DNA from 3 places in the Vreelandella sp. 21 genome. Region 2 is predicted to be linked to each of the others. Evidence: predicted binding sites of a transcription regulator. Region 2 holds the regulator's gene; each other region holds the start of a gene.

Region 1 (10,623 bases), 1.3 Mb from region 2:
TTTCTGGTGGTCTCAAGGTGACGTCATTCCACTTGCTAGCGTACTGCTAGTAACGCTGATGGCGGTTATCCTGCGTGAGAGGATGCGTTGGAGTGAAGCGTTAATCGTTGGCGCATTGGCGGCAGCGGTTATGGTTCAACTCGGCATCTTTATACCGCCAGGTGGAACAGAGTTGATGCTGGAGCAACTGCGAGCAAGCTCTACTGAGATTGATCGCATGCTGACAGAGTTTGCTAACCAAGGTATTGATGCACCCACGCTCGCCGCTATGGTGATCGGTGGTGTAACAGGCTTGGTGGTATTGTTGGCCGCTATTGCGTGTTTGGCTTTGGCGCGAAGCTGGCAAGCTGGGCTTTATAACCCAGGCGGCTTCCGCGAAGAGTTTCACGCACTGCGCCTATCGCCCAAAGAGCTGGCTGTTTTAGTCGTGCTTGGTGTGGGGGGTATGGTGTTGGGAGCGCACGCTCTGGCAATGCTTGGTTGGATTCCACTGCTGGTAGCTGGCATTGCGCTAGTGCATGGGTTTATTGGAATAAAGGGGATGAACGGGCTGTGGCTGGTGGCATTTTATGTGCTACTGATCACGACCTGGCCCACGATTCTCATTGTGCTGCTGTTGGGGCTGATTGATACATTCGCGAACGTTCGCGCACGCCTTGCCCGCAGCAACTGACAAGAGGTTTACGAGATGGAAGTCATTCTGCTCGACAACATTGGTAAGCTGGGCGGCCTGGGTGACAAAGTCACTGTAAAGCCCGGTTATGGTCGTAACTATTTGGTTCCTTACGGCCTAGCCGTGCCGGCAACCAAAGATAACGTTGAAGCATTCAAAGCCCAGCGTGCTGAGCTTGAAGCCCAAGCCGCTGAGCGTAAAGCAGAAGCTGAAGCGCGTGCTGAGCAGCTTAACGACATCGAATTGTCGTTGGTTTCTAAAGCAGGCGATGAAGGCAAACTGTTCGGTTCTATCGGTCCTCGTGACTTGGCCGACGCTATTTCCTCTGCTGGCATCGAAGTTGCCAAGAGCGAAGTACGTATGCCGCAAGGTCCGATTCGCCAAACTGGCGAATACGACATCGCTCTACACCTGCATGCAGAAGTAGATGCTGTTGTTCGCGTGGTTGTTGTCGCAGAGTAAACGCTCTCGCCAACGCTGACGCCTCAAAGGGCGCGGGTCTTCCCGCGCCCTTTGTCTTTTTAATCTAAACCGTTCTAAGCGCGGTCAAAAACGTTTGAGGTGTGGGTCGAATTTTTTTGAACGTCGCTTGGCGGAGATAGGTCGCTTATGGTGGGTTTGAGATTGTCCCGCTAAGATAGTCATCGTTATTGGCTACGCTTTATGATTAAGGAGCTCACTATGCAGGACCAGCCTTCTGCTGATCAGGAAACGGCAGCGATAAAGCTGCCGCCGCACTCTCTTGAGGCGGAGCAGTCGGTGCTAGGTGGGCTAATGTTGGATAACCAAGCCTGGGACAATGTTTCGGAACGGTTGGTGGCGGATGATTTTTACCGCTATGAGCATCGCTTGGTATTCAATGTGATGATTCATTTGGCCGAATCCGGGCAGCCGCTTGACGTTATAACGCTGTCAGAGGCATTAGAAGCGCGTGATCAGTTGGATACGGTGGGTGGTTTGGCATTCTTAGCTGAGCTGGCCCGCAACACGCCTTCTGCCAGTAATATTCGTGCTTATGCGGATATCGTTCGCGAGCGGGCAACGCTGCGCAAATTAATCCGTGCGGCCAATCAAATTGCTGACGGGGCGTTTTCCCCGCAGGGCCGTCCTGCTGATGAGCTGCTTAACGAAGCTGAGCGACTAGTCTTTCAGATTGCCGAAGAGCGGCCGAAAACGGGCGGTCCTATCGGCATGAGTGAACTGCTAACCAAAGCCGTTGATCGCATTGATGAGCTGTTCAACCTAAAGGGTGAAATGACAGGTCTCTCCTCGGGGTTTCGTGACCTCGATGAAATGACTTCAGGCTTACAGCCCTCAGATTTGGTGATTATCGCGGGCCGCCCGTCAATGGGTAAAACCACTTTTGCCATGAATTTGGTGGAGCATGCGGTTATTGCTAGCGATAAGCCGGTGATGGTGTTCTCCATGGAGATGCCCGCGGAATCTCTGATGCTGCGTATGCTCTCTTCGTTGGGTCGGATTGATCAAACCCGTGTGCGTTCGGGGCAGTTGGAAGATGAAGATTGGCCGCGGCTGACATCAGCGGTCAACCTGCTCAAAGACAAGCAGTTATTTATTGATGATACTGCGGCGCTTTCGCCTAATGAAATGCGCTCACGCCTGCGTAGAGTGGTGCGGGAGCACGGCAATATGGCGCTGATCATGATTGACTATCTGCAGCTAATGCAGATTCCTGGCTTCTCTGAAAACCGTACCGGTGAGATATCGGAGATTTCCCGCTCGCTAAAAGGGCTGGCAAAAGAGTTTCAATGCCCTGTTGTAGCACTTTCACAGCTTAACCGTTCGTTGGAGCAGCGCCCCAACAAGCGTCCTGTCATGTCGGATCTGCGTGAATCCGGCGCGATTGAGCAGGATGCCGACGTCATTGCGTTTGTTTACCGAGATGAGGTGTATAACCCTGACAATCCTGACAACCAAGGGATTGCCGAGCTGATTATTGGTAAACAGCGTAACGGGCCTATCGGTACGGTACATATGGCCTTTATTGGTAAATACACACGCTTCGAAGACCTTGCGCCCGATAGCTATGGCGAAGCGTTCGGTGATTAACTTGAGCGTTAGGGGGGAGAACGTATAATGCTCCTCCCCGACCAAGCAGATAGACAGGAGTAGCAAATGGCAGGTGGTTTTAGACGTGGTAACCGTAAGCGTCTTCCTAAGCTGGAAGGCCGTGGGGAACTGCAGTCACTAGAGCGAGAAGGGCCATTTAAAGAGTGGTTGGGAATGCCTGACCTCTACCGTTACTTCCTGGTAGTGGAAGGGGAAAAATATAGCTACCAAACTGAAGATTCAGAACTACCGGTAACGGTAGGCGATAAAGTAGTTTTCCGTTACAAGGAAACTAAAGGCGGTAACTGGATTGATCGCAACTCGTTAGGTAAAGCAATCGACCCCTCTGAGTATCAATAATTCGACGAATAAGTTGACGTTTTGGTCAGGAACTCTTTTGTGATGTTGCCGTCATAGGCAGTTAGTGCCAAGGTAATAAAATTGTCATGGGGTATCGTCATGCTGTGCCCCATGATGATGAACAATCACAGGAGGGAACCATGGAACTTAAAGAACTGAAGCAATTTGTTGCGGGTCACGATAATTTTGAAATACGCGTTATCACGCATTCGGGCAGCCGCTTTTATCAACTAGAGCTTGAAGATGTAGAGGGCGAGCGGCATATGTTGACCCAGCGCGGTAAGCCAATGCTGTTTCGCTCGCTAGATGATGTTTATCTTGAGCTAAAGCGTGCTGGGATTCACCGTGCTTACTTAGTGCAGCATGTACCCCAGGATGAAGTGATTGGACGCGATGCTCATTACAGTTCGCCGTTAACATCACGTATGCCGCTAGTGTTTTAACACTACAAGCATTGCAACATCCTATGGCGTCCTCACTTGTTTGCGTGACGCTTCTCCCACCATCGCCCTAGCCGTACACGGCGACGGGCAAAAAAACGATAGCCTGCATCCATTACTCCTCGCAGGCCTGGTAAGCAAGAAAGCCATACTAGCCACCGGTAGCCCAGTACCGCATAGAGGGCCCGGCTGGCATCCATCCCGATATACCAATTTCCTTGGCTATCTTTAACATGCAGCAGCCCCATCATGTCGTCAAATCTGCGTCCTACATCGGCTGCATTGAAATCACTGCTCTGAATATCCACTAGCGTGACACGTTCTTGATGGCGATGCTTTGCAAGCCAGGCGACTTCCACGCGGCAAAAAGGGCAGTGACCATCGTGATATAGCGTGACAGGTGACGTTGCGTGAAGCGTAGAGAAACGGCTCATTGAGTGCCCTTTGATAGATAGCCTTGTGTGTGGGAGGTCTGGCCGTAGCCTGGACTGGTGGGTAGTGAAGCAAGAAACTGTTCAGCCTGCTGACGCATCGCGTCACGCTTTTCGTCTTTCATGCGAGAGAGTGAGCCATAGATCAACTTCATGCGCGGATTGCGGTTCAGCTGTTCAGCGTTGGTTTCCAGAAAATGCCAGTAAAGGCTGTTAAACGGACACGCCTTTGGGCCTGTTACCTGTTTTGGAGAGTAGCGGCAGTGCTGGCAGTGGTCAGACATTTTGTCGATATATTTACCTGAAGCGCAGTAAGGTTTGGAGCCCATTAAGCCGCCGTCAGCGTGCAGTACCATGCCTAAGGTGTTGGGCAGCTCTACCCATTCGCAGGCATCGGCATACACCGCTAGATACCAGTCACAGAGTGCTTCAGGCTTAACACCGCACAGTAGGGCAAAGTTGCCGGTTACCATCAAACGCTGAATATGGTGGGCGTAGCTGTTATCGATGGTCATTTGAATGGCGCGCTGTAAACAGCGCATATCGGTATTGCCATCCCAGTAAAATGCTGGTAATTCTCGCTCAAAGCCAAGTCGATTCTCTCGCTTGTAAGTCGGCATTTGTGTCCAATAAAGCCCTCGAACATACTCTCGCCAACCCAGTATTTGACGAATGAATCCTTCGACTGCATTGATAGGCGCATGACCTGTTAGGTAGCGCTGCTCAGCGGCTTCACAGACTTCATGAGGTGTAAGCAGGCCGATATTGAGCGCCGCCGATAGTCTGGAGTGAAAAAGGAACGGTTCTTTATCGCTAATCGCATCTTGGTAGCGCCCAAAGTCGGCCAACCCATGGTCAAGGAAGTGGTTTAAATCCACCAGCGCCTGTCGGCGGGTGACGGGGAGGTTGAAGTTATCCAGGGATCCCATGTGTTCGCTAAAATGCTGCTTGGCATCATTGAGCGCTTCCTGGGTCAGTGCATCTTGGCGATGGGTGGGAGGCGATGGAAAGCTGAGCGTTGCTTGAATCGGCTCACGGTTGTCGTGATCAAAGTTCCATTTTCCTCCAGCAGGTGTATCGCCCTCCATCAGTAGCCCAGTTCGTTTGCGCTGCTCCCGATAGAAATACTCCAGACGCAGCTGTTTACGTCCTTTAGCCCAGTTGGCAAAGTCATCAGGCGAGCTGAAAAAGCGATCATCTTCGATCACTTTCCAGGGTAGGGCGGCTGCTTGGCGCTGTTGCATGGCATCCCAAAGTCGCCATTCACCAGGTCTTGCTACACGCACTTCATGGCAACCGTACTGAGTGGCAATACGTTCAGCTTCCGTGATGAGTGACTGGGTATTGTCAGCATCAACAATGCGGCTGTAGTGAACGTTGTAGCCTTTATCGCGCAGCGCTTGAGCAAAGTGCCGCATGGCGGCCATAAACAAGCCGACTTTATGTATATGGTGAGGCACATAGCGCGCTTCTTTGGCGACCTCGCAAAGAGCGATGACTGCGTCAGTTGGCGCATTGCGCAGGGTTGCCAATGAAAGCGAAAGCTGATCACCAAGGACTAACAGTAAAGGCTTCGACATGAGTTGGCCTGCAGTTATACAAATAATGTTGATAGTATAACTTTATGCCGCAACTTTGCCGAAAAGTGTTAAGATTTTGCCAACTATTTAAAGTATCCGAGGAGTTAGCGACATGGTCGATAGCGTTGTGAAAGATCAGCCGGGAGAAGGGCGCTTGGTCCATGCGCCAAGTGATCATCCTGCCGTTCCCCCTGCAAAAGTCGGCGTGGTGTTGGCTAACTTGGGCACCCCGGACGCAACCGACTATTGGTCTATGCGGCGCTACCTTAGTGAGTTTTTGTCCGATAAGCGTGTTGTTGATTACGCTAATTGGAAGTGGCAGCCGCTTTTACAACTAATTATTTTGACCAAACGTCCTTTTTCTTCTGGTAACGCTTATAAAAGTATTTGGAACAACGAGAAGAACGAGAGTCCGTTGTTAACGACGACGCGTGCCCAAACTGAAAAAATGGCTGCACGTTTGAAAGCGCTCTACGGCGATAGCGTCGAAGTTGATTTCTGTATGCGCTATGGCAATCCGTCGACTGAAAGTGTTCTCAACCGCATGAAAGAGAAGGGGTGTGAGCGGATTGTTTTCTTCCCGCTTTATCCCCAGTACGGCTCGCCTACGACCGCAACGGCAAATGATCAGGCATTTCGTACGTTGATGAAAATGAAATGGCAGCCCTATATTCGTACGGTGCCCGCTTATTTTGAGCATCCCGCCTATATTCAGGCGCTGGCGAATTCAGTTCAGGAAGCTTATGAAGGTTTTGAAACGCGTCCGACGAAACTGGTAGCAAGCTACCACGGTGTCCCCGAACGTTACTTATTAGAAGGTGACCCCTACCATTGCCAATGTCAGAAAACGACGCGCTTGATGCGTGAAAAACTGGGGCTAAGCAAAGAGGAAGTAGACACCGCCTTTCAGTCTCAGTTTGGCCCAGAAAAGTGGGTTGGCCCGCAAACCGTCGATCATGTGGCTGAACTTGCCAAGCAAGGGCACAAGCATATTGCGATTATGTCGCCTGCTTTCTCTTCCGATTGTGTTGAAACGCTGGAAGAGATCAAAGAAGAGATTCACGATAGCTTTATGGAAGCAGGAGGGGAGACGTTTAGTTATATTCCTTGCCTGAATGATCGAGACGATCACATTGATGCCCTGCTAGCGGTTGTTAACAACGAGTTGGCGGGGTGGCTGTCCGCTTCTTAATAGCGCGTTTTGTCAAAAGCCGCCAAAGTGAACTGCACCCCAAAAGTGCTCAACTAAGGCGGCTTTTTTTATGGGTGACTAGTTTTATAGAAACGTAATCAACCTTGGTATAAGGTTTGTGCATTAATAATCACATTTATTCAACGCTTAGGGCCGTTTTGGTCTTGCTACTGCCTTGGGGTTAACTGACACGTTCTTATAGGGAGAAACCACCGGATGCAATTCGCTGTATTAATGGGCTTTGTGCTGGCAGCGTCGTCGCCTATGCTCAACCGCTGGTTTGGAGAACGGACGAGCCTCGTACTGGCGCTGTTTCCTGCCTTAATGGCTATCTGGCTGTTCAGTCAGGCACCTATTGTTATGAGTGAAGGGTCACTTCTGTTGGAGTGGTCTTGGGTGCCATCCTTAGGCATTAGCCTGAGCTTCCTGCTTGATGGGCTGTCACTGTTATTTGGGCTGTTGATTACCGTTATCGGCACTTTCGTGTTGATCTATGCTGGTGGTTATCTCAAAGGCCATACGGATATTGCACGCTTTCATTTAGCGCTTGTTGCGTTTATGGCCTCTATGTTGGGGCTAGTGCTTGCCGATGGATTGCTTACGCTTTTCGTATTCTGGGAACTTACCAGCATCACCTCTTATTTGCTGATTGGCTTTAACCATACCGATATGGAGGCAAGAAAATCCGCACGTCAGGGGCTTTTTGTAACGGTTGCCGGTGGTTTGGCGCTGATGGCAGGTCTGGTGCTGTTAGGGGGGGCAAGCGGAAGCTGGTCGTTTTATGAGATTGGCCAAATGGAAAGCGATCTGCGTGAACATTCGCTTTATACCCCGATGCTCATTTGCTTGCTGCTGGGGGCATTCACAAAATCAGCCCAGTTTCCTTTTCATTTTTGGTTACCCAGCGCCATGGCGGCGCCAACGCCAGTGTCGGCATACCTCCACTCGGCCACCATGGTCAAAGCGGGTATTTACTTGCTGGCGCGCTTACACCCTGAATTGGGTGGCACAGCGCTATGGATCGGAATACTGTCGGTCGTCGGTGCGATTACCATGCTGACAGGCGCCTTCTTAGCGATTCATCACACCAATATTAAAAAGCTGTTGGCTTATTCCACCATTATGGCGCTTGGCACGCTAACTATGTTGCTGGGCATTGGTTCTGAGTACGCCATGACGGCATTTGTAACGTTCTTGCTTGCCCACTCAATGTACAAAGGGGCACTGTTTATGGTCGCCGGTATTCTGGACCATGAGACAGGCACCAAAGATGTCACCGCAATGGGCGGCTTGAGGTCTGCCATGCCAATCACTGCGGTGATTGCTTTTGTCGCGGCACTGTCGTTGGCAGGCGTGCCACCGCTATTTGGCTTCATTGGTAAAGAGCTAATGCTAGAGGCAGCGCTGGGGGCGGAGCGCTTCGATATGTTGTTAGTCCTGTTTGCTTTCCTGGCCGCTATTTTGACGATTGCAGTGGCTGCCATTATCGCCTTCCGCCCCTTCTATGGTCGGCAAATTGAAACACCCAAAACACCCCATGAAGCGCCTTTTAGTATGTTGATTGGGCCCGCTGTATTGGCGCTTGGTTCACTTGTGTTAGGGCTGGCGCCAGCCATGCTTGGTGCTGATGCGCTGCTTACGTCAGCGGCGACAGCGGTGGTAGGTGAGCCGCTGCAAGTGTCATTATCGCTTTGGTATGGCATCAATATGGCGCTGATCATGTCGATTGCCAGTCTTGGGCTAGGCTTTTTACTGTTTAAGCGCTGGGATGGTGTGCGTAGCAAGCTGGCAATGCTGGCACCAGCGATGCGGCATGGCCCCGAAGCGGGTTACGAAGGTTTAATGAACGGTATTGTGCGCTTTTCTGAATGGCAAACACGCCTGCTGCAAAACGGCTATATGCGCAACTATATTCTCGTCATGCTGGTGGTGCTGATTGCCTTGATTGGCAACTCAATACTTGTGCGCCATGCGCCTCAACTGGCGCTGACGCTGGACGTGCGGTTCCATGAGGTAATTGTCGCTGGCACCATGGTGATGGGGGCTTTGTTTGCCACTATTTCTCGTTCACGCCTTGGTGCTGTGGTATCGGTCGGCATTATGGGGTTCTCGATTGCGCTGATTTTTATTCTCTTTAGTGCACCTGATTTAGGCATTACCCAACTGTTGGTTGAGACCATGACCGTTATCTTGTTGGTCTTAGTGCTCTTCAGGCTGCCGCGTTTTTCAAACCTTTCCACAACCTTGGAGCGTATTCGTGACGGCGCAGTGGCCGCAATGATGGGAATATTGATTTTTCTACTGATTATGACCGCTTGGAGTATTAATCAGTTTGAGCCTATTTCAATGTACATGGTAGAGAACAGTGCGCCCCTGGCTTATGGTCGCAACATCGTTAACGTCATTTTGGTGGACTATCGAGCACTCGACACGTTAGGCGAGATGTTTGTGCTTGCACTTGCCGCTATAGGGGTTATCGCCATGCTTAAACTGCGCCACGGCGAAAATGAAAGCAAATCAGTAGAAGGCGAAAACGGCGAGAAAGCCAGTGTTAAGGAGCCGTACGATGGTTAAATCCGGCACCATTATTCTCAACACTGCGGCGCGGTTTTTGATGCCGCTACAACTGATGTTTTCAATTTTCCTATTGCTGCGTGGGCACGATGAGCCCGGTGGTGGATTTATTGCTGGGCTAGTAGCAGCAGGGGCTTTCACTCTCTATCTGTTTGCCTTTGGTGTCAGTGCCACCAAAGAGGTGCTGCGTATGGTCGACCCACGCGACTTAATTGGGGCAGGGCTATTGTTGGGGATGATTTCGGTGGTGCCTGCTTGGTTCATGGGCCAGCCGTTTTTAACCGCTCAGTGGTGGACTATCCCCGTGATCGATTTTAAAGCATCTACACCGCTCATTTTCGATGTAGGGGTGTACTTTGCCGTTCTTGGCTCGGTGATGGGCATGGTGATGGCGCTGATGGAGGTGGATAAGGATGAACCCTAATGCATCAGGAGGCTCCGTATGGAACCGCTAATGGCACTAGCAATTGGGCTACTCTACGCTGCCGCAATCTTTATGATGTTACGTCGCTCTATTGTGAAATTGGTGATTGGTCTACTGCTGCTGTCGAACGCTGCTAATTTGCTGATTTTCACTACCGCAGGCATGACGCGCGGCGCCCCACCATTAATACCGGAAGGTATGCTACAGCCGTTAGGTGAAGTAGCCGACCCGCTGCCTCAAGCTGTTGTATTGACGGCGATTGTCATTGCATTTGGGGTGCTGGCATTTGCTGTTGTGTTAATTCGCCGCGCCTACGAAATTGTAAAAGCAGATGATCTGGACAAAATGAAGGATACCGACACGTGAGGCCTGAAGTTGCACTGCCCGTCCTATTGCCACTGCTTTCTGGCGCACTTTCATTACTTTTTTGGCGTTCTCGACCCGTTCAACGTTTCATTGCGGTAGCAGGTAATGTCGCGCTGCTACTGGTGAGTGTATGGCTGTTTGTCGCCGTGCTAGCTGATGGTTACATCACTATGCAGATGGGCAGCTGGCCAGCTCCGTTTGGGATTACGCTCATTGCCGATATGTTGAGTGCCGTTATGATTTTAATGACGGGGATCATTGGTTTGGCAATGGGGATTTATTCGCTGGCCACCACAGGGCGGGGGCATGAAAAATTTGGCTATTACCCGCTGATGCATTTGTTGTTAGCAGGTGTGGCAGGGGCCTTTTTAACCGGTGATATCTTCAATTTATATGTTTGGTTTGAGGTTATGCTGGTTGCTTCGTTTGCGCTATTGATTCTGGGCGGTGAACGGGCGCAGATGGAAGGCGCAATTAAATACGTCACGTTGAACCTGTTGGCTTCGGTGATTT
Region 2 (10,623 bases):
TGCCACAGTCGGCGCTGGGCACTGATCAGTATGAAAATGCCATGCTAGTGAGCCGGCCCTTTGTTGAGCCCGCGCCTTCGCGCACCGTTGCCATTGCGTGGCGGGCAAGCTTTCCTCGCCCAAAAGCAATTGATGCGTTAGCCAAGGCGATTAGCCAATGTCAGCAACCTGTACACACTGCTAGTCCATCCTCATGAGTGACCTTTCTGCATCGGTTTCGTCGCTGAAAGGGGTTGGTGAGGCGCTCGCGCTAAAGTTGGCGCGATTGGGAATAGACTGCGTAAGCGACCTGCTATTTCACCTGCCGTTGCGCTACCAGGACCGTACACGGCTAACGCCCATTGGCCTGCTGCGCGCAGGGAGTGAGGCGGTGATAGAAGGGGAAGTCACCGCGTGCGATGTTGTTAAGGGACGTCGGCGTAGTTTGTTAGTCAGAGTGCGCGATGGAAGCGGTATTTTAAGCCTGCGTTTTTTTCATTTTTCGCCTGCCCAGCAGCAACAGATGCGCCCCGGTGTTACGGTGCGTGCATTTGGGGAGGCGCGCGCGGGGGCAACAGGGCTGGAAATTTACCATCCTGAGTACCGGCTAAGCGGCGGTAACGATACACCGGTTGAGGAGTATTTCACGCCGATTTACCCGACCACTGAAGGGTTGCATCAGACGCGTTTGCGCGCACTTACCCAGCAAGCGCTTGTACTACTGCAGCGCTCCCCTGAGTTACTTCCAGACGTTATTCCAGATGCTCTGCGCCAGCGGTTCAACCTGCCTGGGTTACACGCTAGCCTGCAACTGCTACATCAACCGCCACCGGATGTGGACATTGAGCAGCTTGCCCACGGCCATCATCCCGCCACACGTAGGCTGGCACTGGAAGAGCTACTGGCTCACCAACTCAGCCTGCGTGAAGTGCGGTTACGTATTCAGGCGGATGGTGCGCCATCGCTGCCCTCGGGCCGCAGCCTGCAAACCCGCTTTTTAGCCCAGCTGCCGTTTGCCCTTACCGGTGCGCAGCGCCGCGTGCTGGAAGAGATTACCCTAAACCTTGCGCGGCCCGCCCCGATGCTACGGCTCGTGCAGGGCGACGTCGGCTCGGGGAAGACGGTCGTTGCGGCGATGGCGGCGCTTTCAGCGCTAGCGGGCAATTGCCAGGCGGCGATGATGGCCCCCACGGAAATTCTTGCTGAACAGCACTATCGAGCGTTTAAAGCCTGGTTTGAACCGCTGGGCATCGAAGTGGCTTGGTTGGCAGGTAAGCTCAAAGGTAAAGCGCGGTTAGATGCCAAAGCCGCTATTGCCGATGGTCGTGCGCGTATGGTGGTGGGCACCCACGCGCTGTTTCAGAGCGACGTACACTTTCAGTGTTTAGGGTTGGCAATTATTGATGAACAGCACCGCTTTGGGGTTCATCAACGCTTGGCACTGCGCGAGAAAGGCGAAGCGGGCGGGTTAACACCCCACCAACTAATCATGACTGCGACACCAATTCCTCGCACGCTGGCCATGAGTGCTTACGCGGATTTGGATGTATCGGTAATTGATGAGTTGCCGCCAGGGCGTACGCCGGTTAAAACCGTAGTGGTGTCTGATGAGCGGCGGCCTGAAGTGGTTGAACGCATTCGCAACGCCTGCAGTGATGGGCGTCAGGCCTATTGGGTGTGTACGCTGATTGAAGAGTCTGAGGTGCTGCAGTGTCAGGCCGCCGAAGTCACTCGCGATGAACTAACCCAGGCGCTGCCTGAACTCGCTATTGGACTGATTCATGGGCGCATGAAGGCCAGTGAAAAAGTTGAGGTGATGGAGGCCTTCAAAACGGGCGAGCTCGACCTGCTGGTGGCCACCACCGTTATTGAAGTGGGCGTAGATGTCCCCAATGCCAGCCTGATGATTATCGAAAACCCGGAACGCCTGGGGCTTTCTCAACTGCACCAGCTGCGCGGTCGAGTAGGGCGCGGCAGCACGGAAAGCTTCTGTGTGCTGCTTTATCACCCGCCGCTTTCGAAAAGCTCTCGGGAGCGCCTGGGGGTAATGCGTGAAACGACCGACGGTTTCCGTATTGCCGAAAAGGACTTGGAAATTCGTGGTCCCGGGGAAGTGCTCGGCACTCGCCAAACCGGCCTTGCCCAAATGAAAATTGCTGATCTTGAGCGTGACGCCGACCAGCTAGAGCGCGTCACTGCCCTGGCCCAGGCGCTTCAAGGCAACACTGAGGTCACCGCCGTATTAGTGCGGCGCTGGCTAGGCGAAGCCGCCGGGCGCTACGGGCAGGTGTAGGGAGTGATACAACGCTTAAGCTGCGGTGCTCGCTTCTTGATGATTCTCTACTGGTGTCTCCGTTAAGCGGTTGGCGGCTTCACCAAGAGGTCCTAGCTGTTCAGCAATCAGGCGTAGCTGGCTTTGGATGGGACGGTAAAGGGCAATGGCGTTTTCGTCTCCCTCTGAGCCCTTCTTATCGAAGGAATCTGAGGCATTCTGCTCTAGCTGCGCGAGTAGGTCGTTGACTTGGTCAGCCAAGGGCGTGACGGGTTGGCGCTTGGTGAGTTGTTCTGCCAGTTGCTCCAGCAGCTCGCTGATGCGCTTGGCAAGGGGCACTAAGGCGGCGTCGTCCTCGTCTTCAGCCAACTGATGGCGGTGAGCGCCAAGGGCAGATAAGTGGCTTAGCAGCGTGTTAGACAGCACTAGAAAGCGTAGGCCGCTGTCGGCGTCCTGTTTGCGATAGTGCCCCGGCTCGTGGAGCATATTGGTGAGTAGCGTTGAGAGCGCTGCATCGGCATTGTGGGCATTGCGGCGGGCTAACCGGTAAGCCAAATCGTCCTGCTTTCCCTCTTCATACTGGTGAACTATCTCATCTAAATAACGGCGGTGGTTGGTGAGGACTTTTGCGGCCTCTCGGTACAGCCGACGCCCTTGCCAGTCAGGCAGAATAAAAAATACCGCTAGCCCGGCAATCAACGAACCCACCAAGGTATCCAATAGCCTAGGTAAGATCAGATTAAAACCGTCGCCGACCTGGTTAAAGCTGCACAGTACCAGCAGTGTGATTGAAGCAGTGGCGATAACGTAGTGACGCTCGCGGTTGGCAAAAAAACAAACGCCCGCAGCCACCGCAATCATGCTTTGTATGCTGGCTTGGGGGAACAAGCTAATGGATGCCCAACCTGCAATGAGGCCAAGCACCGTGCCGAAGATGCGCTGTGAAAGAAAACGACGCGTGGTGGCAAAGTTCGGACGGCAGACGAACAGCGTGGTGAGTAAAATCCAAAACCCCTGTTCAGGGTCAAGCCACTGGAGCAGCCCATAGCCTACTAACAGCGCGGTGGATAAGCGCACCGCATGGCGAAACGTGGGTGAACCCAGCGTCAAATTTAGCTGAACGCGTTTCCACGCTTCTAGCACGCTGGAGGGGGAGCGGTCGTAAAGCGAACTATCACGACGATCATCGTCGGTATCTGGGTTGTGAGCACTGGCAATCTGAGCTTCCAGGATAGACAGGTTATCGGCAAGTGCATTGAGCGGGTGCATAAGCGGACGCCATTCCGGCTTACCGTGCTCGCTTAAGTTGTCGATAGAAGCGCGTAGATCGGCCAGCGCCTGCTCACTCTGTTCATGACCAAAGGGGCGGTTAAGCAACAGCGATTTGGCTAGCTGGCGGCAGGCGCGGCCTTGCTGGTCTAAGAGTCGCTGGCAACGAAACAGAACGTCATGGTGAAAAAACGCTTCGGTGAGCGCGCTATAGGGGTAGTGGGTAGAGCTTGCCCGCTCGTGTATATCCTGGGCGATAAAGTAAATCTGTAGATAGCGATTTAGCTTACGGCTGCCACGTTGCCCCTCTAGGCGGCGGAAAATCATCTCTTTCGCTTGGTTGAGTGCATCGACTACCTTGCCGTTTTGCCTGGCTAGCGCCACGCGGCGCGCCTCTAGATCGACCCCACGAACAGGCTCAAACAGCGCAGACTTTAAGATTAAAAACTCACCTAGCGCTTTATATACCCGCGCCATACTTTGTTTAACTGGCTGGCGCGAAAAAAGGGCGCACCATAGGATTGAGATAACCCCATACCACGCGGCTCCTGCAAGCAGCAGCAACTGCCTGGAAGCCACGTCTTCATCCACGCCACCGTGCTGTTCAATGTTGATCATTGAGTAGATCGACAGGATTAACGTGCCTGACGCAATGGTCGCGTACCGCTGACCAATGGCACCCAGCATAATTAACGTGAAGGTAGAAACCGCCAGCCCAACCGCAAACAGCCACGGCCAAGGGAAAAGCCACTGAACAACAAACGAGGCCGAGGCAAAGCAAGCAAGTGTCACCACCAGCGCCTGGAAGCGCCCCTGCCAGCTGTCATCAGTTTCAGAAAGCGCACTCGCAATAATGCCCAGAAACAGCGGAATCACCAGCGCGATGTCTCCTGCCAAACCGCTAAACAGCAGCGCCCCGCTGAACGCGATAAACACGCGCAGGCTGTAGGCAAACTTGTCCAGGGTCCATAGACGCCGCAAAGGCAATGAAATAGGCATAGAGTCTCTAATGGGTCGCTTCTTTTAGACTTTAGTTTAATGCTTAGTATAGAGTGAAGCGTGTGTGCTTGTCTTTACCCGCTGTTTTCAACGGCTGTGCTCAATGGCTATACAAAACGTAACCGAGCAAGCGTGATGCTTGGCAGCGAGGGGCTGGTCAGTGAGAGCCTAGTCTGAAAGATAGCAGGGGCAATAAGAGAAATCTTAGGAAGGAACCCGCCACCTTGAGGTGGCGGGTTAGTTATTACATATTTTTCAGTAGCTTTTGAAGCTTGTTCATATCGGCGGAGTCGCCCACTAGGCGGACTTCACCGGCTACCATGCCATCTAGAAATGCCTGTTGCGTTGGCTTTTTAAGGATTTTCAACGCGGCATCCTGATCGCGAAAACGAAGCTCAAGGTCTAGGTCAACGGGTAGCCCTTTGCCGGTATCAATGCCTTTCGAGGTCATTCGATAATACCGGGCAATGCTGAGGTCTTCCGTGGCAACGCCCCAGTCCAGTCCGCGCATTCGCTCAAGTTGCTCACGAAAGCGCGGCTTGCGTCGCAGGGCTCTTTTAAGCAGTAAGCTCAGTAGCCACAGCGTCAGCTTGAGTTTCATTAGGAAACGGCGTCCTTAAGCGCTTTGCCCGGCTTGAACGCAACGTTTTTACTGGCGGGAATCTGTAAAGGCGCGCCAGTTTGCGGGTTTTTACCAGTACGTGCGGCACGCTGGCGCACGGTAAACGTTCCAAAGCCAATCAGAGCGACATCTTCGCCTTTGGCAACGCTGTTAGTGATTTCGTCCAAGATAACGTTCAGGACTTGGCCAGCTTTGTCTTTGGATAGATCAGCGCTTTCAGCAATTGCGGCGGCGAGTTCAGGTTTGCGCATAAAGGTATCTCCCTATGTGAAAATCAAGCGTAAGTTCATCTGTGTTGTTAGAAGCACTGCCCAGCTGGTTAACTTTTTTAGCCTAGTCGCTAAGGCGGCGAAAATCAGCCTAGCAGCGCAGGTGCTACTCTGGAAAGCTCCACTTTCCTTCTCACGCAGCTGCCTGTCAACGCAAATCCAATCAAACGACCGTCTTTATTTTCAGCAATCGCTGTCATTTCACCGCCTTCTCCCTCAATTCTCCACCGTGCTGGTGTGGTTACCGGTGGGTAGGCAACCACGGGTAGTAATGGCGTTTTCACAATGACGGGCCACGCCCCAAAGCTGACGCTGGTTGGTTTTCCGGCGAGGGTCGACGCCAGTGCTTTTACGCTCGCCTGCAGGGGCTGCACGTACATAGCGTTAACTCCCTCAACGCAAGCCACATCGCCCAACGCAAATATGTTCGGTCGAGAGGTGCGTAACTGGCGGTCAACCACAATGCCGCGAGGGCTAACCGCCAGCCCGGCTGCTTCGGCAAGTTGAGTGCGCGGAACTAAGCCAGTGGCGAGTAACGCGATGTCGGCAGCATAAAGGTCGCCATTATCAAGACGAAGTGATAGAGCGTCATCTACGTTAAGTGCCAGTGTTGTCAGGTTATGTCCTAAGGCAAGTTGGATGCCTGCCTCTTGGAAAGCATCAGCCAGTGCCTGGCCGAGCGGTTCGGGGAGCAGGCGTTGCAGCGGTGTACTTTCTGGCGCAATGAGAGTGACTTGGTGGCCGCCAGCATGGAGATCATTGGCGAACTCGCAGCCCACCAGCCCAGCACCGACAACCGCGACACGTTTAGTAGGCGTTGCTCCTAATGCGGCATAAAAGCGGCGATACTCGTCTAAGTCGTTAATGGTGAAGCATCGTTTGGCGACACTTTCGGGCACGCTGAACGGCCTATGGGGAGCCGCCCCAGTGGCTAACACCAGATCGTCATAGTGGAGCTGTTGGCCATTACTTAGTTCTACGCGTTGGTTATCCACATGCAGGTGTGCGACCTGGGTGTGGGTAATTAACTCAGCGTCCAGTTCTTCTGCGACGCTGCTGGCGTCACGTTGGGCGAGTTGGTCTGGCGTTAAGCGTTTCGCAAAGCCTGTAGAAAGCAGCGGTTTACTGTAATCATCGCCACTATCGGCACTAATAAGGGTAATGGCACGTGTATCACCCTGTCGGCGTAGGGCGCGCGCAAGGCCAATCCCCGCCATACCGGTGCCAATAATAATCAGTGTCGAATGGGAATATAGCGATATCTCGTGTGAGGGCATGCAGTCACCAAAAGTCGGCAGAACAAAAGCCTGTGAGGTCACCATGTTACACTAGCTTTCTGTGTATTGACCGCCTTGGAGACTTTGGTGATCGCCCCTACTGTTCGGCAAGCTTCCCTATTTCCTCATCGACTATTTCCTCACTGGCTCCCTGTTGCTGCGGCTCGCCCTGCAATGAGCGCTTCGTGGTGGCAGTGGGTGGCATCGACGGACTCCTTAACGACGCGGTTAACCGTCGCAGGCGGCACAAACGCGTTTCGGGTGCAATTGTTACGTCAAACGATTGGCTTACCTCTGCGGGACGAAGCGCTAGCGCTGGGAATTGAACCGCGCCGCTATGCATGGCTGAGGGAAGTAGCGTTGTGTGTAGGTGATAAGCCCTGGGTAGTAGCACGCTCGGTAGCGCCACTTAGTCAATTACAAGGTAAGGGGTTAGAAGGGCTTGGCGAGCGTTCACTAGGCAGCTGGCTGTTTCAACAACCTGACTTGGTGCGTGGGCCACTCTACGCCACTCGCCATCAGCCACGCTTTGTCGCGGAATACTCTGCGTCGCTTTTAGATAGCGTATGGGGTCGGCGCTCAGTGTTTCAGCACAGTGGGCTGTCGCTGTTAGTGCAGGAATACTTTTTATCAACCATGGCAGATGATCTTGCCCTGTCTTCGCGCTAGGCTATCGCCAGCGTTTTCTTTTTGAGAGGTAAGCATGGACCGTTCTCTGTTGAGGCCAACGGGATGGGCACGAGTGGCTGATTTTTTACATTTAATGCGGTTGGATCGCCCGATTGGTACTTGGCTATTGATGTGGCCCACCTTGTGGGCTTTGTGGATAGCGGCAGAGGGCGTGCCTGGACGGAATGTTCTGCTGATCTTTATTGCTGGCGTTTATGTGATGCGCGCTGCGGGCTGCGTGGTTAATGATTATGCTGATCGTCATTTCGATGGCCATGTAAAGCGCACTAAACATCGTCCTCTAGCCACTGGTCGTATCAGTGAAGCCGAGGCGCAGCTGCTGTTTATAGCGCTGGTAGCCACTGCTTTCATTTTAGTGCTATTGACCAATTGGTTTACGGTGCTGTTGTCGATAGGTGGTGTTGTATTAGCGTTCATTTACCCGTTTATGAAGCGCTACACCCATTTACCTCAGGTGGTGCTGGGGGCTGCATTCTCTTGGGCGATCCCCATGGCATTCGGTGCGGTATTGGGTCATGTACCGTTTGAAGCATGGCTATTGTTTAGCGCTAATGTGCTGTGGACCGTTGCCTACGATACTCAATACGCCATGGTTGACCGCGACGATGACCTAAAAATTGGTATCAAATCTACCGCGGTGCTGTTTGGTAGCGCTGATCGTCTGATAATTGGTGTGCTGCAAGTGGCGGCACTTGGACTACTTGCCTGGGTAGGATGGCGTGTTGGTTTAGGTGGCTTTTTCTGGCTTGGGCTAGCCGCTATGGCTGCCACGTTTGTCCACCAACAACGATTAATTGCTGGCCGTGAGCGCGACCGCTGCTTCCAGGCATTTCTTAATAATCATTGGTCAGGCTTGTTAATTTTTGCAGGTATTGCACTAAGTTGGTGGCCAATAACTGGCTAAATATCCTCTATGTCATAGAATTGTCATCAAGTCATGGTGTTATCGTCACTGACATGTCTTTGAACTGTTTTTTTGAACTATTTTTTTAAATTAGTTTTCATTGAACACCGTGAGGCCCTGGAATGACCGCCAAGACCGTTTTGATTGTCGATGATGAGGCGCCTATTCGCGAGATGATCGCAGTGGCGCTGGAAATGGCTGACTATCGCGTGCTTGAAGCGGATAACGCCCAGGATGCCCACGCGATGATGGTTGACCACCAGCCAGATCTGCTTTTGCTGGATTGGATGATGCCGGGCACCAGTGGTATTGAGCTTGCAAGGCGCTTAAAGCGTGAAGAAGCCACTGCCGAAGTGCCTATCATTATGCTGACCGCTAAAGGCGAAGAAGATAACAAGATTCAAGGACTTGAGGCCGGGGCGGATGACTATATCACCAAGCCTTTCTCTCCCCGCGAACTGGTGGCTCGCTTAAAAGCAGTATTGCGACGTACTACCCCCCGTGGTGTCGAAGATCCTATTGAAATTAATGGCTTGCTATTAGACCCAGTAAGCCATCGTGTGAGTGCTTACGGTAAGGCGTTAGAAATGGGGCCGACGGAGTACCGCCTGCTGCAGTTTTTCATGACGCATCAAGAGCGCGCCTATACACGTAGCCAACTGCTCGATCAAGTGTGGGGTGGTAACGTATACGTTGAAGAGCGGACGGTAGATGTTCACATCCGACGTCTACGTAAGGCCTTAGGGGAAGCTCACCAGAGTCTCATTCAAACGGTGAGAGGCACTGGGTACCGTTTTTCCGCGCGGGTGTAACGGTGCGCCTGTGGAGCCGAGAACTATGGCGGATTGCATGGTTAGCTGCCCTGGGGGCTTGTCTCGGATGGTTGCTAGGTATGCCAGGGCTTGGGGTTGCTGCAGGCCTTGCCGTTTGCTTGGTTTATCAACTGCGCCAACTGCGTGCACTCTTTAAGTGGTTAACGCTCCACCCTCATGATGAACCCCCTGCTGCAAGCGGTATGTGGGGCGAACTTTTTGATCGCTTGTATCGCTACCAAAAGAGCCAACGGATTACCCAGAATCGCTTACGTGCCACCCTTGCACGTATCCAGGAATCATCCGAAGCGATGCGTGACAGTGTCGTTATGCTAGATCGACATGGTGACTTAGAATGGTGGAACAGTGCCGCGACCGAAATGCTGGGCTTACAAACGGCCCACGACCGTGGCCAGCATATTACCAACCTGCTTCGTGATCCTCGATTTATCAGCTACTTTAATGCGCGTAAATACGGTGAGCCGCTGACCTTAACGTCGCCCATCGATGAACGGCGTATCCTGCAATATCAAATTACACTCTATGGTGATGATGAACGCTTGGTAATGGCGCGAGACATTACCCGTTTGCATCGCCTAGAGCAGATGCGTCGTGATTTTGTCGCCAATGTTTCCCATGAGCTGCGCACGCCGCTAACAGTACTGACGGGTTATTTAGAAACTTACGGCGACTTGAAAGAGCAACTTCCACCACGTTTGGGCCGAGGTATTGCTCAAATGGAAGAGCAGACGAAGCGTATGCAAAACTTAGTCAATGATCTGCTACTGCTCTCTCGGTTAGAAATTGACCAAGGTGGCGAGGATCATCATGCGCTGGTGTTAGGGCCGATGCTCGACAGTATTCGCCGCGATGCGCTAGCGCTCTCTAATCAACAGCACAATGTCCAAGTCGTGCTTGAAAGTGATGCGCGGCTCATTGGCAGCGAGCAAGAACTGCATAGTGCGATTTCAAACCTAGTGTTTAACGCTGTGCGGTATACGCCAGAGGGTAGTCAGATAACACTTCGCTGGAAAACCATGCCGAATGGCAGTGCTTGTATTGAAGTCGACGACGACGGCGAAGGAATAGATCCTGTCCACATTCCGCGTTTAACCGAGCGTTTTTATCGTGTTGATAAAGGTCGCAGTACGGCTACCGGTGGAACGGGCCTTGGTCTAGCGATTGTGAAACATGTGCTGCTGAGACATGATGCACTGCTACAAATTGAATCCCACCCTGGCGAAGGGGCTCTCTTTCGCTGTGTTTTTCCGCCATCACGCGTTGTCGAAGACGAGTCCATACCGCGCAATGCTGTCTAGATGTTGTATAAGTGTGTCACGGTGTCATGTAAGTATGGTCAAATAATGCTCATGTGCCATTTGTAGCCACTTTTCCTGCCTAAGTTGAAAGATTCTAAACGTCTTATTTATTTCTTAAAATATATAAATTAATGTTTATTAACGTTTTTTTTATTATTTTTTGCTTTTTGGCATGGCATATGCAGTGTCTTAGATAAGAGAGAAAACCACA
Region 3 (10,623 bases), 370 kb from region 2:
CACGCGCAGCCTGTTGGCGCGCCAGTGAATTGGTGCTGCTCATCGCGCGCCCCCACTCGCTAGTCTTTCTAACCGGGACAGCTCGCAACCAGTATGAAGCCGATGTGCTTCGCTCTCTTTCGTATTCTGTTCAGTTTCATCATCGTCGGAGTGTTCTGGGGTGGTATCCCAATCCTCTTCACCATAGATAGTCGTGAGAATCTCACTGGTAAGCTCGCTAGGCTGCCCGTCAAAGACGATTTCCCCAGCCCGCAACCCGACAATACGGTCAGCAAACTGCTTAGCCAGCGCGACGTCGTGAATGTTGATAATCGCGGCCAACTCTCGCTCGGCGCATAGTTCACGGATCAGGCGCATGATCTGGCGCGATGTTTTCGGGTCGAGACTGGCGGTGGGTTCATCAACCAGCAGTAGCTTTGGGCTTTGTAACAGCGCGCGGGCAATACCGACCCGCTGGCGCTGGCCACCGGAAAGCGCATCGGCGCGCTTATCAATAGCGTGGGGTAAGCCAACCCGTTCCAGCAAGCGAAAGGCTTCGGCCACGGCTTCCTGTGGGTAGCGGCGTAAGAAGCTACGCCAGAAACCTACATAACCTAGCTGGCCAGACAGCACGTTCTCCATCACGGTTAAACGGTCAACCAGTGCATACTCCTGAAAAATCATCCCCATGGAGCGGCGTGCATGGCGTAGCTGGTTACCTGATAGTTTGGTCAGCTCTACATCTTCCAAGCGAATACTGCCTTGAGTGGGCTCTACCAAACGGTTAACACAACGAATCAGCGTGCTTTTCCCTGCACCGGATGGCCCGATCAGCGCCATCACTTGGCCCTTAGGTAGCGTCAGTTGTATATCGGTTAACGCACGATCCCCAGTAGGGTAACGTTTGCCAACGCCGGTAAGAGTCAACATGAGAGTGCCCCATTTACGAGTAGTCAGGTACATAGCAATTCGGCCAGAAAGTTGCCTTCCTGGCCGATAGGGTTTCAGAACGACTAACGTGTTAATCGCAGTCGTAGGTCACGCCATTAGCATCGGCAATGGTGCGAATGACCGACCAGTTTTCCTGATAAGTAATCGGGATAAACTGCGCTTCACCGGAATTGGCAAACTCAGTCTCAAGAGCCGTGCCTTCCCAGTCGTAGCTGAAGAAAGCATCCTGAATTTTCTCGGCCAGCTCAGGGTTCAAGTTATTGGCCAGCCCATAGGCGGTGGTGGGGAACGTTTCGGAGGTGTAGATAATCTCGTAATCACCTTCGTTGACAACGCCACGAGAAATCATCCGCGCGCCAACAGAGTTAGCAATGGCAGCAGCTTCGTAGTCTTTGTTTACCACCCCTAAAATGGAGTTGTCATGAGAGCCGGAGAACGCAGTTTCGAAATCCTCACCAGCCTCTAGACCGTACTCGGAACGCAGCAGCGCAGAAGGCGCGCGGAAGCCAGAGTTAGACGTTTCAGAGGTAAATGCCAGCTGGCTGCCTGCCAAGTCTTCAACCGACTCAATGCCGCTGCCGGGATAAGTGATGATCTCCATCTCATAGCCAAAGCTACCGTCTTCAGCAGCCATCATGGCAAAGGGACGGAAGCCGCCGCAGTTAACGGCAACAGGTACACCGCCCGTATTAAAACCAGCCACGTGCAGGCGACCTGCGCGCAGTGCTTCCTGCTGAGCCGCGTTGGACTGAACCGGGAAGAACTGCACACGCTTGCCGGTGGCATCGCTTAAGTGTTCGAGAAAATCCGCCCAAACATCAGCGTATACAGCGGGGTCTTCGACCGGCGTGTAGGCAAAGACTAAAGTATCCGGGTCGACCCACTGAGACTCATCGCTGGGTACGTCAGCAACCATGTCACCGTCATTATCAACATAGCGCGAAGAGAGGTCAGCGGAGGCACTAACGGCTGCTAGCGAAAACGCACTAACCACAGCAGCGCTAATCAACGTACGAGAAAACGATTGAGACAGACAGAGAGGTTGCATACATCACCTGAACGGGTTATTTAACAATGCCGCTATGGTGGTGCCCAATCATGACAGCGAAGGGACATTAAAATGACAAGGTCATGACCCCTCAGTGACAGTTAAGTGAGTAAAAACTCTGTGCTACCTACTCCACGTTGGCACCACACAGCATCCTCGGCGCTCTACGAATAAACTGTTACCCACTATTTTTTTTGCTTGGTGCTTTAACTCGGAAAGTTGCGCGGCAATGTCTAGCGCCTTGCAGCTAGTGGTATCAGTGACCGGCTTAACAGCAATAGAAACACTTACAAAAGGAATAAACATCACCGCACCCTGGCGGTTTTCTATATGGATTCCCCCTTGCTGACGGTCTGCCTCTTCATAAAACCCGGGCGCCATCACTTCAAAAGAGTGCAATATTTGCTGGCAAACGCCCTCCCACTGCTCTAAGGGAAGCAGCATCATAAAGTCATCACCACCAATATGACCGATAAACCCGCCAGCGCTCTCTACCTGCGCCTGAAGCAGACGTGACAAGGAAATAATCACGTGATCGCCACGGGCATAGCCATAAGCATCGTTAAATGCTTTGAAATTATCTAAATCAACGTAGGCGGCCGCAAACCCTTCGCGCTGATCGAGATAAGTGACCAACGTTTCGTTTATCAGAATATTACCCGGCAATCCGGTAAGCGGATTGGCATGACGGGCCTGACGCACCTGAATGGCGGTAATTTCGCGCAATAGGTCCACAATAGTCCCCATTCCCAGATAGCAACCGCGACTATCCACAATAACGAAATCTTCCTGCTCGATATCGCGGCTATCGGTTAGCTGCTGGCTAAGCGCCTCAAGAGACAAATCTGCGTCGGCCACTAGCATTTTAGGGTCCGCAATCTCTAACACCTGACGCTTTGCATACAACGCGTGGCTATAGGGGTTGGTAAATAGCGTTAAAAACGCATTGCGACGCACCACGGCTATTGGCACGCCATCTTCTACCACCGCCACACAGCGTAGGGTTGTAACATCACGAAATCGCTCGGCAAGCTCTGGTACGGAGCACGCCGGCGACACAGCACTTATCGCGCGTAAAATAGAGTGGGCGGTGCGCCCCGCAGGGCCTTTTAGCTGCGTCGTGGCAGGCAGCAGCATGTGCAGCTGCAAGGGCGGCTGAAGACTGGGTCGTGCAAAGTAAAACCCCTGAAGCAACGCCAACCCTCGGTCTAATTCCCATAGACAAAGGTGCTCAGCGGCAGTCTCAACTCCCTCAGCAATTAGTTGGCAGTCTAAGCTGCGCGCTACATCGAGAATCGAGCGTAAGAACTCACGCTTGGCAGGCTCTTGATCAATGCCAGAAATAAAGTGGCGGTCTAGTTTGACGAAATCAGGACGTAGTTCAGACCAATGGCGCAAACTGGAATGGCCAGCCCCTAAGTCATCCAACGCTACTTGAAAGCCCATGTCGCGATAGTGGGCTACTGCTTGACGCATCAGCTCGTAATCATGAATAGGCACATGCTCAGTCAGCTCGATGACTACCCGCTCTGGGGGCAGGCCGCTCTCTTGGATGAAACTCAGCGTTAAGCCTTCACGGAAGTCACGCTCAACAATCGTCAGCGGCATCACGTTCAGAAACAGCAATCCAGGCAGTTCAAGTTCTGCAAAACGCTGAATCGCTAACCGTCGACACAGTAAATCCAGTTCGACTAACAATCCTGCCTGAGTCGCCACCTCAAACAGGCGTAACGGCGAGTGTAGCGGCGATGTTTTCGGGCCACGAATAAGGGCTTCATAGCCATAAATAGCCTGTTGATTGGCATTCACAATGGGCTGAAACAACACATGCAGCTCTTCTGCTGCAATAATCTGGTTCAACCACTGTGCTTCTTGTGCGGTCATATACCTGCTGCCCTATCAAACGTCGCCTGTTCCTTTGATTGTTATAGCTCCAGCTGATTTTAAAGAGCCATCAGGAAAGCATTCGGACAGCAATCGTGCGACATTTCCATGTCGTTTGTATGACACTACGACCAACAGCAGCGGACTAAGAGCGCGGGAGTTCTGACGGTGGAAACACCACATCACCTCCATCGACGTCTAGCTGGCGAATATCCGTTGGGTGGCCCTGTTCATCCAGGCTTACCAACCCAATCCCACTGGCATTCCATAGCCGCTCTCCGGCGCTAGCCCGGTCTGGGTCGCGGGGGTGAATACTTAGCTTGCGGCGCTTGGTGAACCAGTTGAGCGGCGATAACGGCGCATAGAGCCAACGGTTCAATCGGTCAAACGTGTTCAACAGCTGTTGGGGAAACGTATTTTTGATCCCACTGGAGGTAATTTGCCAAAGATGCGGTGCCTGCTTTTGACGACGTACAACAATATCGTAGGCAAATGAATAGTGGACGTCACCAGATAAAATCACGTAGTTACCCGGCGTTTTTGAGTGCCGCCAAATATGCAGTAGTACATTGGCAGCCCCGCGATGCGCCATCCAGTTTTCAGCGTCCACCACCAACGGCTTGCCCGCCAAGGTAAACAGCTTTTGAATGATCTCTATCAGCTTGACCCCAAACATCGGGGCTGGGGAAACGATAACGGCGCTTTTAGTCCCCAGTAACGCTTGCTGCATTTCCATCAGCGCCTCCCAGTCCATTAAACCCGAAGGACGGTTAGGGTTACGCTCGCTACGCCAACGGCGGGTGCGCGTATCCAGCACGATTAGGGCAGGTGTGCCAGGCACCTGGTACTCCCAGCCCTGAAAGCGCAGTAACCGCTCGATGAAATTATCCTGGGCGCTCGCGTTAAGCGAGCTATCCTCTTCAAATAGTGTCGAGGCTTGAAGCAACAGCGGATTAAGCTTATCCGGTGCATTGCCCCATCCCTGACACAATAAATAAGCCACTAACGCATTGCCGATAATACGCTTGGAAAACGGATGGCCGTAGGCACAGCGCTCCCAGTCAGCGGTCAAGTTCCAGTCATCGGTGACATCGTGATCATCAAAGATCATCAGGCTGGGAACGTGGGCCATTAGCCGTGCGCACTGGGGCAGCCCGGCAACAAAGTCGTCAATCACCATCTGCTCTTGCTGATAGGCGTCCGTTTCTTTGTCACCCAACGCTGGCGGTCCAACAGCAATGAGTTGCCAGGGCGTTGGAGACCATACCAGGCAGTACATGGCGAGCATTTCTGCCAGTGTCACTAAGTGGTTTTGCGCATTTGCGGAGGTAAACACAGGCTTTTTAACGCCGCCAAAGAAACGCTCACGCAGCGCAGCGTTACTGGTCACATCCGGCAACAGCGCTTCACGGTGATAATAGCTTTCGGGGGCGGCGTAAAGCGCTTGACTGTCATCTACCGTGGCTCCTTCCAACTGCTCATCTACCAATCCCAAACGCTCAATCAGTGCGTGTACCGCACGCAGCATCGGGCCAGCAACATCGTCAACATAGACTTGGTCACCGGTCATCAGCAGCCAAGCTGGCCACTCTTTAGGGGTTGATTGGCGTTCGGCTAACCAGGTATCTGCCCGTACCAAACCATCGGCGCTGTTGTGATGGGGTTTACGGCACGAACCGTGCATCAACCGGTGATGCCGAGAGGCCAGCACAAAGCCTGGATACGCTTCGCCCTCATGACATAACCAGGGCGCCCAATCCGGCAGGCGTTGCCATTCGCCTTGGGTACCCTGTACCTGCAGATCGTAGGCAATTCGCTCATCGGTGGGCAGTGCGGTCGGCAAGCTCAGGTCAATAAAATGAATATAGGCGTGCTGGCCAATCGCCACGCATTGATGCGACTTATCCAATGGGTGCGTCTGGACACCCACTTGCTCAGGGTAAAGCACCAGTTGCATGGTTAGCGGCCGGGTCGCGACTAGCCACAGCACTAGCCGCGAAGGCGAAAGGCGACGCAGCAGTGGCCCCACCAGTACGTCCGGCAATGTCTTGGCGATTTGCGTCATGTCATTGTCTCTTGGTTAGGTCATGCATAGTAGCTACCGAGCAACCACAGGTAATTCAACAACCACCTCTAATCCACCCGCCTGGGCACGTTGCAGATGCATTTGCCCTTGATACAGCGCGACAAGATCCGTCACGATGGCCAGCCCAAGTCCACTACCAGAACGTTGCTCATCGAGACGTTTGCCGCGCTGCACAGCGGCTTGGCACTCCTGTGCGGACATACCGGGGCCATCATCGCTCACTCGTAGCGACAGCCGTTGGCCATCGGTTTGCAAACGAATGCTCACATCGCTTGCCGCCCAGCGAAGTGCGTTGTCCAACAGGTTACCGACGATTTCCTGAAGATCCTGCCCATCCATATGGACGCGCGCACTGCTGTCTATGTGTTGCTGCAGGCGAATATGACGGCGCTGCGCAAGACGTGTAAGCCCAGTAATCAGCGCCGCCAACGTATCCTGAACGGCAATTGGGGCGAAACGCGCCCCCTCGCCAGCAGCCGATGCCCGCGCTAAGTGGTGACGCACCGCATTGTCGATGCGCGAAAGCTCAACCTCCCAATGAGCGCGGCTTTCACTGGGCAATTGCTTAACCAGCAATCGCATAACGCTTAGCGGGGTTTTTAACGCATGGGCAAGGTTACCTGCGGTATGGCGGCTTCGCTCAATCAAACGCTGGTCACGAATAAGTACGGCATTCATTGACTCCGCTAGCATCGCCAGCTCATCCGGCAGGTGGGTGTCGAGCTGCTCAGCCTGCCCTTGCTCGACGTCCCGGAGATTAGCATTCATGCGTCGCAGTGGTGCCAACCCCCAGCGTACCTGCAGCGCTAGTACACCTAACAGCAGCGCACCCAGGCCCACCAGCCCCAGCCATAAAGCTTGTTGAAATTGTCGAATATCTTCTCGCAACGCATCATCACGGGCGGCAATGCTAACATGCAGCGGGGTTTCCAACGGGGCAAGGTAAATATCTCGCTCGACAATTCGCAACTGCTGGCCTCGCGGGCCGTTCCATGTGCGAGCCGATAGGTTTGTATTATCGACAACCGGTAGGCGCTGATCCCACAGCGAGCGCGACGTTGCCGAAAGCTGGTCATGGTCGGTAATTTGCCAATACCAGCCGGAATAAACCTGTTCAAAACGCGGGTCGCCCAGTGATCGATCGTAACTTATCTGCTGGGCAATCGGGTCAAAGGTAACCCCCGCAATGATCACGTTCAGCGTTGTCTCCAAGCGTTCATCAAAGGCATGAATTGCTGACGTACGATAATGGTGAGTGAGCAGCCAACCCGCCATAGGCAACGCTAGCAACACCATTAACAGTGCCGCCAGTAGAAGACGCAACGTAATCGAACGGGTCGACCAACGCTGAGCCCAACGGGTAATAGCTGGCTTCATGCGCCGGAAGGCTCTTCAGCGAGTAAGCGATACCCCTGACCACGCAGCGTGGCAATCCGCCATGCGCCTAATTTACGCCGCAACCGGCTCACTTGAACATCAATCACGTTGGAGTCGGGCTCATGATCACGGTCATAGACATGTTCAGAGAGCTCACTGCGGCTAACCACGCGCGGGGCAGCATGCATTAAGTAGCTGAGTAGGCGCGTTTCCTGGGCGGTTATGCTAACCGGCCTGCCCGCCAGCGTGACATGCTGGGTATGGGTATCCAGGCGTAGCTCACCCACTTTTAGCACGGGATGGGCATGGCCATGACTACGACGCACCAGGGCACGCAGCCGAAACATGACCTCGGCAGGTTCGAAGGGTTTCGTCACATAGTCATCGGCCCCTGCGGTAAAACCTGCCGCTTTATCAGCCCAGCGCTCGCGCGCCGTCAAAATCAGTACTGGCAGATCAATGCCGTCTTCACGCCACGCAGAGAGCCAGCGCGTGCCTTCACCATCGGGTAGCCCCACATCAAGGATGACCGTGTCATAGGCTTCCGTGCGCACTAGAAAATCTGCTTCCTGGCCATTTTCCGCATGCTCTACCAGCCAATCACCCTCCCGTAGCGCTTGAATAAGCTCACGGGCGAGCGCCTGGTCGTCCTCTACCAGTAAACACTTCATGAATAGCTACCTTATTGGCGGCGCATCTCGTTAATACGCACACCTTCTATTTTCATTAACTGTCCACTATGGCCATCAAACTCAAACTCAACCACTTGATTCTGAGCGCCCAGCAGTTTGATCTCATACTCTACATGGCCATCCTCACGCTCGATCTCTACTTCTATTACCTCGCCGATATAATTAGCCTCAAGCCAGTCCAGAATGGACTCTAAGGGCACGACGTCGCCTCGCTGCACTTCACTGTGCAACGCTTCCCAGTGTTGATCACCAATGGCACTACCGGCCAGCGCAATGGCAAACACCGTGACAACGACGTTCACAGGCAGCGCTTTGCGCAAGCGCATGCGTGGCAGGCGCTGCCAATAACGTGAAAGGGTGAGCGTGAGGGGCATCTTTTTCATCGTACTAGAATGCCAAAAGCAACATGAACGTTAGATGAATGGCTTTGTCAGCTTACGGAAAGAACCGCGGTGTTATAACTGTTTTGCCTTATGACGAATGCTGTCTCATTCAACAGACGACGTCATTCAACAAACCAAGAAGGAATTTGATATGAACGCTATGAAAAAAATATTGCTGATCCCGACCTCTGCACTGCTGTTCACTGCGGCTGCAGGTAGCGTGCAAGCGGATACATTGCCGGTTGATCAGATTGATAGTGTGCTAACCCATGCCATTGACTATGGGTTCACCCATTACGAAGAGATCAGTATTAAGAGCCGTGGCCGTGCCGAGGTTGAAGGCTGGCTTGATGACGAATGGTACGCTGACATTGAATTTTCCATCGATAGTGGCGAAACACTGCAAGAAGAGCGTGAGCGTTTAATTACCGGTGCCTGGGGCATGAGTGAAGATGACATTCGCCAAGCGCTCGAGGTAGCAAGCCAAGAGGGCATGGTCGAATTTGAAGATATCGACATTGATAAAAGCGGCATGATCGATGTTGAAGGTCGCGATGAAAATGGCCGTGAAATAGAAATCAGCCTACGCCAAGGCTCCTTTCAAGTAAGCGAAATTGACCGCGATTAACTGGATAGCACAATCCAGCATTAACTAACGCAAACCATTATGCGGGCCACTTAGGCCCGCTTTTGTTGGCAGCTCATAATGTTTGATACGACAAATAAGCGCCGTAAGTTACTTTTTTAATTAGCCAGTGGGACATTGCCAGCAACGCGCTGTAATGTGGTACGCATCATCAATAGTCATTGACTGTGTACTTCTGGGAGATGCCTTTGACGCTACCCGCCACCGCAGAAGGCGTAAGCGACCGCTTAGAAAACGCGGTATTGCGTGATCTTGCCTGGTTGCTCGCCACGCCTGATTTGATTGAGCTACCGGGACCTATTACCTATCCAGGCAGGCCAACACGCCAGGAGCTTGGCCTAGTAGATTCAATTGATGACTGGTTGGCGAATCTTTCGTCACTAGTGGGTGCGCTAGATGGCCAACTGGCGACACGCATGGGGCACTACCATGAGCGGCTGTGGCACCTGATGTTAGATAACGCGCCTAACACACGACTGCTCGCCAAGAACCTGCGCATTACCCAGCGGCGCAATACCCTGGGCGAACTGGATATGCTCTATCGAACACGGGACAACCCCAACCCCATCCATTTGGAAGTGGCGATAAAGTTCTATCTTGGCCTACCAGAAGGGCCTGGCGATGCCACCTGTCAAAGCCGCTGGATTGGCCCTGGCGGGCTGGATAGCCTGGCGCTGAAATGTAGCCATCTTCGCCATCATCAGTTGCCAATTTCGCGCACTGCCACCGCGCAAGCGATTATCGCCCATTGGCTAGCGCCCAGAGATATAGGCCCCACCCCACCACTCCATCATCCACTGACGCAGCGCCTAGCGATGCCCGGCGTACTGTTTTATCCCTGGCACGCAACGTTACCGCCGCCCAGCGGTGCAACGGTCGATCATCGACGTGGTAAGTGGTGTTATTTAAGGGATTGGCCGCAATTCGCAGCCCAGCGAAGCGAGACACTGAAAATGGCATGGCTAGAGAAGCCTCACTGGCTAGCACCGCCACCATTGGCTAGGTTCTACTCTGCCAAGAAACATATGGCAGACGTGACGCCCCTCATCCATCGCTACGGGCCGCAGCAAGTAGTGCTATACGACCCTCAGGCAAAAGCATTAACTGAGGAAAAGCCGTTTGAGCGGCTAGTCATCGTGCCTGATGACTGGCCACGCCAAGTACCGCTACCGCCCCGTACTCGCGATTAAACAACCAGCTCGTTAAACAACCAGCTCGTTAAACAACCACCAAGTTATCGCGATGGATCAGCTCGTGAGCCTCCACGTAACCCAGAATTGCTTCAATCTGGTGGCTCGGCTGGCCCGCTAACTGACGGGCTTCATCAGCGCCGTAGTTCACCAATCCTTTGGCCACGCGTGCGCCCTGCTCATCCACGCACAGCACCATATCACCACGCTTAAAGCTGCCCTGCACTTCACGTACACCCACCGCCAACAGGCTAGAGCCTTTGCCACGCAGTACATTGACAGCCCCAGCATCCAGCACCAAGGTGCCACGCACCTGCAACTGACCTGCCAGCCAGCGCTTGCGAGCAGCGATGGGCGCTTGAGCTGGGCGCAACAGAGTGCCCAGCG

What was found. The regulator PhoB, encoded in region 2, activates phosphate uptake and scavenging genes when phosphate is short. The targets are predictions, from matches to a motif close to TGTCATANNNNTGTCANA.
Region 1: ACN06F_RS12510 (DUF6482 family protein) is a predicted target of PhoB. The motif match lies at 3,175-3,192, and genes of this name have one in related genera.
Region 3: phnD (phosphate/phosphite/phosphonate ABC transporter substrate-binding protein) is a predicted target of PhoB. The motif match lies at 2,039-2,056, and genes of this name have one in related genera.

The regions. Positions count from the first base shown of each region.
Region 1 is NZ_CP194673.1:2,707,218-2,717,840, reverse strand. It holds gene ACN06F_RS12530 (hypothetical protein) at 1-673, shown strand, start outside; gene rplI (50S ribosomal protein L9) at 689-1,135, shown strand; gene dnaB (replicative DNA helicase) at 1,355-2,743, shown strand; gene ACN06F_RS12515 (hypothetical protein) at 2,810-3,103, shown strand; gene ACN06F_RS12510 (DUF6482 family protein) at 3,244-3,546, shown strand; gene ACN06F_RS12505 (thiol-disulfide oxidoreductase DCC family protein) at 3,579-3,977, opposite strand; gene ACN06F_RS12500 (cryptochrome/photolyase family protein) at 3,974-5,554, opposite strand; gene hemH (ferrochelatase) at 5,667-6,746, shown strand; gene ACN06F_RS12490 (putative monovalent cation/H+ antiporter subunit A) at 6,963-9,320, shown strand; gene ACN06F_RS12485 (Na+/H+ antiporter subunit B) at 9,313-9,744, shown strand; gene ACN06F_RS12480 (Na+/H+ antiporter subunit C) at 9,763-10,110, shown strand; gene ACN06F_RS12475 (Na+/H+ antiporter subunit D) at 10,107-10,623, shown strand, end outside.
Region 2 is NZ_CP194673.1:3,958,244-3,968,866, reverse strand. It holds gene ACN06F_RS17975 (hydrogen peroxide-inducible genes activator) at 1-197, shown strand, start outside; gene recG (ATP-dependent DNA helicase RecG) at 194-2,272, shown strand; gene yccS (YccS family putative transporter) at 2,288-4,519, opposite strand; gene ACN06F_RS17960 (hypothetical protein) at 4,764-5,120, opposite strand; gene ACN06F_RS17955 (HU family DNA-binding protein) at 5,120-5,392, opposite strand; gene ACN06F_RS17950 (NAD(P)/FAD-dependent oxidoreductase) at 5,497-6,687, opposite strand; gene ACN06F_RS17945 (chorismate--pyruvate lyase family protein) at 6,775-7,356, shown strand; gene ubiA (4-hydroxybenzoate octaprenyltransferase) at 7,391-8,281, shown strand; gene phoB (phosphate regulon transcriptional regulator PhoB) at 8,404-9,093, shown strand; gene phoR (phosphate regulon sensor histidine kinase PhoR) at 9,096-10,412, shown strand.
Region 3 is NZ_CP194673.1:284,196-294,818, reverse strand. It holds gene phnE (phosphonate ABC transporter, permease protein PhnE) at 1-43, opposite strand, end outside; gene phnC (phosphonate ABC transporter ATP-binding protein) at 40-909, opposite strand; gene phnD (phosphate/phosphite/phosphonate ABC transporter substrate-binding protein) at 1,001-1,978, opposite strand; gene ACN06F_RS01410 (bifunctional diguanylate cyclase/phosphodiesterase) at 2,102-3,862, opposite strand; gene ACN06F_RS01405 (alkaline phosphatase D family protein) at 4,008-5,927, opposite strand; gene ACN06F_RS01400 (sensor histidine kinase) at 5,961-7,325, opposite strand; gene ACN06F_RS01395 (winged helix-turn-helix domain-containing protein) at 7,322-7,996, opposite strand; gene ACN06F_RS01390 (PepSY domain-containing protein) at 8,008-8,343, opposite strand; gene ACN06F_RS01385 (PepSY domain-containing protein) at 8,552-9,028, shown strand; gene ACN06F_RS01380 (DUF1853 family protein) at 9,235-10,236, shown strand; gene proB (glutamate 5-kinase) at 10,265-10,623, opposite strand, start outside.